2 regions of the Cellulomonas sp. CW35 genome follow, and region 2 is predicted to be linked to the other one. Evidence: predicted binding sites of a transcription regulator. Region 2 holds the regulator's gene; the other holds the start of a gene.
The links. Region 2 encodes LexA, which represses DNA repair genes until DNA is damaged. Its sites were predicted from a motif close to TCGAACANNTGTTCGA; they were not measured.
Positions count from the first base shown of each region.

Region 1 (4,411 bases), 290 kb from region 2:
CCCGGCCTCGCGAAGGTCCACCCGACGTTCCGCACGCCGTGGGTCATCACCGCGATCGTCACGGCGGTGTGCGCGGTCGTCGCCGGGCTGACCCCCGTGGGCGTGCTCGAGGAGATGGTCAACATCGGGACGCTGTCGGCGTTCGTCCTGGTCAGCATCGGGGTCATCGTGCTCCGGCGCACCCGCCCGGACCTGCCGCGCGCGTTCCGGGTGCCGTGGGTGCCGGTGCTGCCGATCGCCTCGGCCGCCATCTGCCTCTACCTCGCGCTCAACCTGCCCGTCGAGACGTGGCTGCGGTTCGTCGTGTGGCTCGCGATCGGGTTCGTCATCTACTTCACCTACTCCCGCGCGCACTCGCGGGTCGGGAAGGCCCAGGAGCCGGCGCGGACGCCGGTGCGGCCCGGCTGACCTGGCTCTTTGGTGGGATGAATCGGTCGTCGTACACTCGACGGGCGCTGTCGTCCCGGACCTGGGACGACGAGACGCGCCCGACGAGTTCTCGACGAACTCCCGTCCCCGAGGAGCTGCTCCGCGTGAGCGCGTGGAACCTGACCGAGCGCCGTGCCGTCGACCTGTCCCTGGTCGCCAGCGCGCTCTGTCGCCGCGCACGCAGCTGGTGAGCCCGGCCCGCCCGGCCTGACCCTTCCTCGCGCCGGCGTCACGCCCGCGCCCCGCACCGACCTCCTGCGTCGGTCCTCCCTGCCGCGCCCTCGCGGCCCGCGCACGTTCGTCGGGCTCCGCCCGGCCCCGGTGCCGTCCCTCTGATCGCGGCACGACGCGCGTCGTCGTGCGCCCTCGAAAGGTCTCCACGTGTCCGACACGTCCACCCCTCCGACCGCCCGCACGCGGCGGCGGTTCCCCTCCTTCACCGTCCAGGTGGTGCTCGGCCTCGCCCTCGGCGTGCTGCTCGGCTGGGTCGCCCTCCGGCTGGGACCCGTCGCCGACGGCTCCGAGAACTGGCTGACGACGACGCTCGACACCATCGGGTCGTCGTTCGTCACCCTCCTCAAGGCGATCGTCCCGCCGCTCGTCTTCCTCGCCATCGTCGCGTCCATCGCGAACCTGCGGCACGTCACCAACGCCGCCCGCCTCGCGGGCCAGACGCTGCTGTGGTTCGCCGTCACCGCCGCGATCTCGGTCGCCGTGGGCATCGGCCTCGGGCTGCTGTTCCAGCCCGGCGCGCGCTCCACCCTCGACCCGAGCACCGGCAGCGAGCCCACCAGGACCGGCTCCTGGATCGACTTCCTCAACGGTCTGATCCCGGGCAACTTCCTCGGTCTCGGCGCCTCGACCCAGGTCGAGGACGGCACCGCGAGCACGTCGATCTCGTTCAACGTGCTGCAGATCGTCGTCGTCGCGCTCGTCGTCGGCATCGCCGCGCTGCGCACCGGCAAGGCGGCCGAGCCGTTCCTCGCGTTCAACCGGTCCGCGCTCGCCGTGGTCCAGAAGGTCCTGTGGTGGGTCATCCGCCTCGCGCCGCTCGGGACCCTCGGGCTCATCGGCAAGGCCGTCGCCACCTACGGGTGGGACCTGCTCTCGCCGCTCGCCACCTACGCCGCCGCGATCTACACCGGCCTGCTCGTCGTGCTGCTCGTCGTGTACCCCGTGATCCTGCGGGCGCACGGGCTGCACGTGCTGTCGTTCTTCCGCGGCGCGTGGCCCGCGATCCAGCTCGCGTTCGTCTCGCGGTCCTCGGTCGGCACGCTGCCCGTGACGCAGCGCGTCACCGAGCGGAACCTCGGCGTGCCGTCCTCGTACGCGTCGTTCGCCGTGCCGCTCGGCGCGACGACCAAGATGGACGGTTGCGCCTCGATCTACCCGGCCATCTCCGCGATCTTCGTCGCCCAGATCTTCGGGATCGACCTGTCCGTCACCGACTACCTGCTCATCGCGTTCGTGTCCGTCGTCGGGTCCGCGGCCACCGCCGGTCTCACCGGCGCGGTCGTCATGCTCACGCTCACGCTCTCGACCCTGGGGCTGCCGCTCGCCGGCGTCGGGCTGCTGCTCGCGATCGACCCGATCCTCGACATGGGCCGCACCGCCGTGAACGTCGCGGGCCAGGCGCTCGTGCCGACCGTCGTCGCACGGCGCGAGGGCATCCTCGACCTCGACCGGTACCGGTCCGCGTCGGTGGAGGACCTGTTCTCCGACGACGAGCCCGTGACGGTCGTCGAGGCGCAGGACCCGGCCGCGAGCCGTGAGCCGGTCGCGGTGGGCTGACGCCGGCCTTCCGGGCGTCTGCGCACCACGAAGGGCCCCGATCGCCTGCGGGCGGTCGGGGCCCTTCGTGGTGCGCGGGGTGACGCCTGGTGCGACAGCCCGTCCACAGATGTCGCGCCGAGGCCTTGCGGGTGCGTGCCGGATGGAACACTTGTTCGAGGAGTGGGGAGGAGGTGAGTCCGGTGCGGGAGACATCGGTGCCGATGCGCGCGTCCATGCCCGGCCGCACCCTGGTCGAGTGGCCGGCCCATCCGCCGGTGTTCCCGCGACCCGGGGCGACCGCGTCCGAGCTCGCGGCGCTCCTGGAGGCCATGCAGGCGGGCGATGCCGACGACGTCGCGCTCCTCGAGCAGGTCGTCGGGTGGCAGCAGCTCGTCGGGGTGGCCCTCGCCGCGCAGGCGCGCGCGGTCCGCGACCTCGTCGCGCGCGGGTACGACGCGACAGGCGTGCTCGCCGACGAGATCGCCTCGGCGCTCGCGAGCACTCGCACCGCCGCGCAGGTGCTCGTCTCACGAGCCGCGGGCCTCGGTGAGCTCCCCGCCGTCGAGACCGCGCTGCGTGACGGTGCGATGGACTCGCGCAAGGTCGACGCCGTCCTCGACGAGCTCGCCGCGCTCGTCGTCGGCACCGACGCGCTGCCCGACGTGGCGGCTGTCGACGCCGCAGCGAACGCGGTGGCGCAGATCGCGGCCGAGAGGGCCGGCGACCTCACGCCGACGCAGCTGCGGCGTGTCGTACGGCGCGAGGTCATCGCCGTCGACCCCGCCGCGGCGCGCGAACGGTCGCGCCGGGCCGTCGAGCAGCGGCGCGTCGAGACCGGGTGGGCGCCGGACGGCATGGCCTGGGTGTCGGCCTTCGTGCCTGCGCCGGACGCCATGCTCGTGAAGGCCGTGCTCGACGCGGCGACCGAGCCCGTCGACGCCCACGACCACCGCACACGCGACCAGCGACGCGCCGACGTGCTCGTGTCGATCTTCCGGACGATCGCCGACCAGGGGACCCTCCCGTGCGGGACGTCCGTGCCCGGCAGGCGCGGCGCGCGTCCGCAGGTCCAGGTGACCGTCGCGGCCTCGACGCTGCTCGGCCTCGACGAGAACCCCGCCGAGCTCGCCGGGTACGGGCCGCTGCCCGCCGATGTCGCACGCCAGGTCGCGCAGGACGCCACCTGGCGACGCCTGCTGACCGACCCCCTGGACGGGACGCTCGTCGAACGGTCCACCCGCGCGTACCGGCCGGGCCGCGTGCTCGGCGGGCACGTCTCGGCGCGGGACCAGACCTGCACGTTCCCCGGCTGCGTCCGCCCGGCCGCCTCGTGCGAGCTCGACCACGTCGAGCCTTGGCGCGAGGCGCCGGCCGCCGCGGCGGCGAGCGGGGACCCGCCGCAGACCCGCGCCGACAACCTCCAACCGCTCTGCAAGGGGCACCATGACCTCAAGACGAAAGGTCTGTGGAAGGCGCGGCGCAGTGTTCCGGACGGCGGCGTCGAGTGGACATCGCACCTCGGTGTCCGGTACCTGGTGCGACCGCAGCCCGTCCTGTCCGCCCCCACCTCGCCGCAAGCGGGTCGGTCGCGCGTCGCGCGAGTCCGCGACGACGCTGCGCCCTAGACCGGGACGAGGTCCTTCCAGCGCCGTCGGGACGACCGGTGGTGCTCGGCGAGCAGGTCCGGCGACGGGCGCAGCTCGATCGGGACGCGGACGGGAGCGGCGTCCAGCTGACGCAGTGAGGGGTAGCGCGAGAGAAGGGGAGGTGCCACGACCGAGTGCCACGACTCGGGGTCGATCGTCACCAGGAGCCGGTCGAACAGGCGGTGCACGTCCGCGCGGAGCAGCAGCCCTCCGTCGACGTGGTGCTCGCCGTGGTCGGCGTACGAGTACAGGTGTGCCGCGTCGAGCACCTCGCGTGGCTGCGTGCCGGTGATCGCGCACGTCGTGCCGAACCTGTCGAACATCGCGTCGCGGAACCTCTGCTGACCGACCCGCTGTCGTGCGACCACCTCGACGTGACCGCCGGGCAGGTCGCGTGACTCGACCAGGATGTCCAGCTGCAGCGCCCCCTCGACACCGCTGTGGAAGGCCAGCATCTCGATCGTCGGAACCGGGTCGAGCCGGCGGATCGCGTTCTGCCTGTCACGTCCCGCGTACAGCGACTCGAGGGCCTTGACCGGCGCAGGGGAGCTCAGGCTCGTCCA
Region 1 is NZ_CP199000.1:2,426,055-2,430,465, reverse strand. Features, by position in the region: gene ACT17Q_RS11135 (amino acid permease) at 1-408, shown strand, start outside; gene ACT17Q_RS11130 (dicarboxylate/amino acid:cation symporter) at 811-2,220, shown strand; gene ACT17Q_RS11125 (HNH endonuclease signature motif containing protein) at 2,403-3,827, shown strand; gene ACT17Q_RS11120 (HNH endonuclease) at 3,824-4,411, opposite strand, start outside.
Region 1: ACT17Q_RS11125 (HNH endonuclease signature motif containing protein) is a predicted target of LexA. The motif match lies at 2,364-2,379, and genes of this name have one in related genera.

Region 2 (4,411 bases):
CCGCGACTGCGGCATCGGGTGCCTCGGTGCCGGCTTCTGTGGTGTCGGCTACTGCGGTGTCGGCTGCTGCGGTGTCGGGCGTCGCGACGCCCGGCGCTGCTGCGTCCGGAGCCTCGTCGCGAGCGCCCCGGTCGCGGTCGTCACGCTCCGCCCGGAGCACGGTGATCGCGGCCTCGAAGTCCTCGAGCGAGTCGAACGCCTGGTACACGCTGGCGAACCGCAGGTAGGCAACCTCGTCGAGCTCGCGCAGCGGCCCGAGAATCGCCAGGCCGATCTCGTAGGCGTCGATCTCCGCGGACCCGGACGAGCGCAGCGTCTCCTCGACCTTCTGGGCGAGCAGCGCGAGATCGTCCTCGCTCACCGGCCGGCCTTGGCATGCCTTGCGCACGCCCCCGGCGATCTTGTCCCGGCTGAACGGCTCCGTGGCACCCGAGCGCTTCACGACCGACAGGCTGGTCGTCTCCACCGTGGTGAACCGGCGATTGCACGACGGGCACTGACGGCGACGGCGGATCGACGCGCCGTCGTCCGAGGTGCGGGAGTCGACCACCCGGGAGTCCGGGTGCCGGCAGAACGGGCAGTGCACCCTGGAGCCTCCTGCTGCATCGCTGTCGTCGGGCCGCGCTCGCGCGCGTCGCCCACGCGACCGTAGGCCACGCCTCCCCCTGCCGCAAGGCAGTGGCCCGCGAGGGCCCGCGGCTCAGCCGTGTGGGACGACGAGCTCCTGACCGGCGTCGACGTGTGTGCCCGACATGCCGTTGACCCGGACCAGCTCGCGGACCTGGTGCTGCACCGACTCGCCCGCCGCACGAGAGGAGGCGGCGATGTCCCACAGCGTGTCCCCGGTGCGCACGACGTAACGCTCGACCGTCGCGTCCGAGGTGGCACCCGCCGCGGCGTGCGACCCCAGCACGAACGCCATGCCGGAGAGGGCGAGCGCGAGGACCGTGACGACCGCACGCCCGCGGCGCGTCAGCCGCAGCGGCGCCTCGTCCGCGGAGCGGCCCGCCGTCGGCGCGGCCAGAGCCGCGGCACGCTCGCGGGAGGCCCGTGCCGGACGACCTGCTCGACGACCCGCACCGATCATGTCGGGTCCGATCACCATCGCGCTCATCGCTCTCCCTCTCCCTGACATCCGTCCACCGCGCCACGCGTCCGGCCGATCATGCCGCCGGTGCGCCTACCGCGACTCCCGCGCGTCGTACGCGCGTTCGTCATACACGTGTTCGTCGTACGTCTGTACGAAGTTCTACCAGAGGCCTGCGACACGCGTCCAGAGATGTCGAACAGATGTTTGATATCGCCCGTCCACCTGCGTAGGCTTCCTGCCGAGGAACAGCGCACCACCGACCACTGACATCCCCCGCGACGAGGCCGTGGACCAGGGCCTTCCCCGCCGGGGACGCCATCCGGCGGTGCGCACCGGGCGGCGGACCGACGACGCCCCGGAGAGGCCGCCGACGGCGGTCGGTGGCAGGGCGGACTGGAGGGGTGGACGTGACGGACCAGCGAACCGAGGACGTGACCGGGCAGCAGCCCACCGGGGGCGACGCCACCGGCGGCTCCGTCGGCGGCGAGGGACGGCTGGGTACGGTGCACGAGCTGCCCGAGACCCCCCCGGGCCCAGACGGTCTGACGGCGCGTCAGCGCCTGGTCCTGCAGACGATCCGCGTCTCGGTCGAGACGCGCGGCTACCCGCCGAGCATGCGCGAGATCGGCGAGGCTGTCGGGCTGACGAGCCCGTCCAGCGTGAAGCACCAGCTCACGGCGCTCGAGCGCAAGGGCTACCTGCGGCGTGACCCCAAGCGTCCGCGGGCGATCGAGGTCGTGCACCCGGACGACTCGCGCGGCGTCCCGCAGTGGGGCGGCCAGGACACCCCCTCGCAGGTGTCGCTCGGGGACGGGGGCGAGGAGCAGTTCTCGGCGCCCGCGTACGTCCCTCTCGTCGGGCGGATCGCCGCCGGCGGCCCGATCCTCGCCGAGCAGGTGGTCGAGGACGTGTTCCCCCTGCCGCGCCAGCTGGTCGGAGAGGGCGAGCTGTTCATGCTCAAGGTCAGCGGCGACTCGATGGTCGACGCGGCGATCTGCGACGGCGACTGGGTGGTCGTGCGGCGTCAGCCCGTCGCGGAGAACGGCGAGATCGTCGCGGCGATGATCGACGGCGAGGCGACCGTCAAGACGCTGCGGCGCGCGGACGGGCACGTGTGGCTCCTGCCCCACAACGCCGCCTACGCGCCCATCCCGGGCGACGACGCCACGATCCTCGGTCGCGTCGTCAGCGTGCTGCGGAGCCTGTGAGCGCCGTGCCCGGCCGCCTGCCCGACCCGCCACCGGGGCTCGGTCGCCGTCTGGCGCAGCGGCTCGCCCGCCCGTCCGACGACGGGCGCACGAACAGCGCGCGCACGGACGAGACGAACGACGCCGGCAGCACCGACAGCACCGACAGCACCGACAGCACCGACAGCACCGACAGCACCGACGATGCTGCCGTCGCCGACGAGCGCTGGGAGGACCGCACCTGGTCCGAGTGAGGCGCCACGACGACGGACGACGGCCCGCCCCCCGGATCTCCCGGGCGGCGGGCCGTCGTCGTCCGTCAGAAGCCGAAGCGCCGGGCGACGTCCCGCACGGCCTGGGCGGACGAGCGCAGGCCGGAGAGCTCGTCGACGGACATGGGCACCGGCAGGCGGTCGAGCACCCCGGGCGAGCCGACGATCGACGGCACGGACAGGCAGACGTCGTCGATGCCGTAGTACCCGGTCAGGAGCGAGGAGACGGGCAGGACCCGGCGCTCGTCCTTGAGGATCGCCTCGATGATGCGCGACCCGGCGAGCGCGACCGCGTAGTTCGTCGCACCCTTGCCCTCGATGATCCGGTAGGCGGACTCGACGACCTCGCGCGCGATCTCGTCGCGCACCGCGCTGGTGAGCGGTCCCTCGCCCTCGATGCCCTGCCACTCGAGGAGCGGGATCGCGCCGATCGACGCCGAGCTCCACAGGGGCAGCTCGGAGTCGCCGTGCTCACCGGCGATGTACGCGTGCACGTTCTGCACGGCGACCCCGGTGTGCTTCGCGATGAGGTACCGCAGCCGGGAGGAGTCCAGCACGGTGCCGGACCCGAACAGCTGCGTGGGCGGCAGGCCGGAGATCTTGAGCGACGCGTAGGTCACGACGTCGACGGGGTTCGTCACCATCACGTAGACCGCGTTCGGCGCGACCTCGACGAGCGAGGGCAGGACCTTCCTGACGAGCCCGATGGTGGCCTCCGCGAGGTCCAGGCGCGTCTGGCCGGGCTTCTGCTTGGCGCCCGCGGTGAAGACGACCACGTCCGCGTCCGCGCAGACCGCGATGTCGTCGGACCCGACGACCTCGGCCATGGACATGAACTGGATGCCGTGGCCCAGGTCGAGCGCCTCGGCCTCGACCTTCGCCTTGTTGATGTCGAAGAGCGCGACGGTGCGCGCGGCGCCGCGCATCAGCGTCGCGTAGGCCATGGTCGAGCCGACGGCGCCGGCGCCGACGATCGCGACCTTCGACGTCCGCCGGTGGCTCGGGGCGCCGGAGAGGCTGGGCTCCTCGTCGGCGAGGCTCTCGGCGATCTGCTCGGACATCGTGGCGCCTCCTGGCATGGCGGTGGACGGGGGTGACGGGCCCATGACCTGCGCGTCCGCGCGCGGGGCCGTCCCTGGCAGGCTACCGGCTCAGGAGTCCCGCAGGCGCGTCAGCGCGGCGAGCGCGACGTCCCGGTCGGTCGTGCGCCAGAACGCCGGCATGGACCGGGCGAGGAACTCGCCGTACCGGGCGGTGGCGAGCCGCGGGTCCAGGACGGCGACCACGCCCTTGTCCTGCGGTCCGCGGACCAGGCGACCCGCGCCCTGAGCGAGGAGCAGCGCAGCGTGCGTCGCGGAGACGGCCATGAACCCGTTGCCCCCGGACCGGGCGACGACGTCGGCACGGGCGGAGCGAACGGGGTCGTCGGGACGGGGGAACGGGATCCGGTCGATGATCACGAGCCGGCACGCCCGGCCGGGGACGTCGACGCCCTGCCAGAGCGCGAGCGTCCCGAACAGGCAGGTCGGCTCGTCGGCGGCGAACCGTGCGACGAGGGTGGGCAGCTGGTCGTCGCCCTGCAGCAGCACGGGCACGTCGAGTCGCTCGCGCATCGCCTCGGCGGCGGCGTTCGCCGCCCGGCGCGACGAGAACAGGCCGAGGGTCGCGCCGCCGGACGCGCGCACGAGGGCCTCGATCTCGTCGAGCTGCGCGTCGGTCGCGGGCTCGCGGCCGGGTGGCGGCAGGCGCCGGGCCACGTAGCAGATCCCCTGCCGCGGGTAGTCGAAGGGGCTCCCGACGTCGAGGCCGCGCCAGCGCACCGGCCCCGTCGCGTCGGCGGGTGCGGGGTCGGCGCCGGGCAC
Region 2 is NZ_CP199000.1:2,140,827-2,145,237, forward strand. Features, by position in the region: partial or broken gene nrdR (transcriptional regulator NrdR) at 101-586, opposite strand; gene ACT17Q_RS09810 (LysM peptidoglycan-binding domain-containing protein) at 701-1,114, opposite strand; gene lexA (transcriptional repressor LexA) at 1,585-2,298, shown strand; gene ACT17Q_RS09820 (hypothetical protein) at 2,295-2,531, shown strand; gene ACT17Q_RS09825 (L-lactate dehydrogenase) at 2,597-3,610, opposite strand; gene ACT17Q_RS09830 (ATP-dependent DNA helicase) at 3,701-4,411, opposite strand, start outside.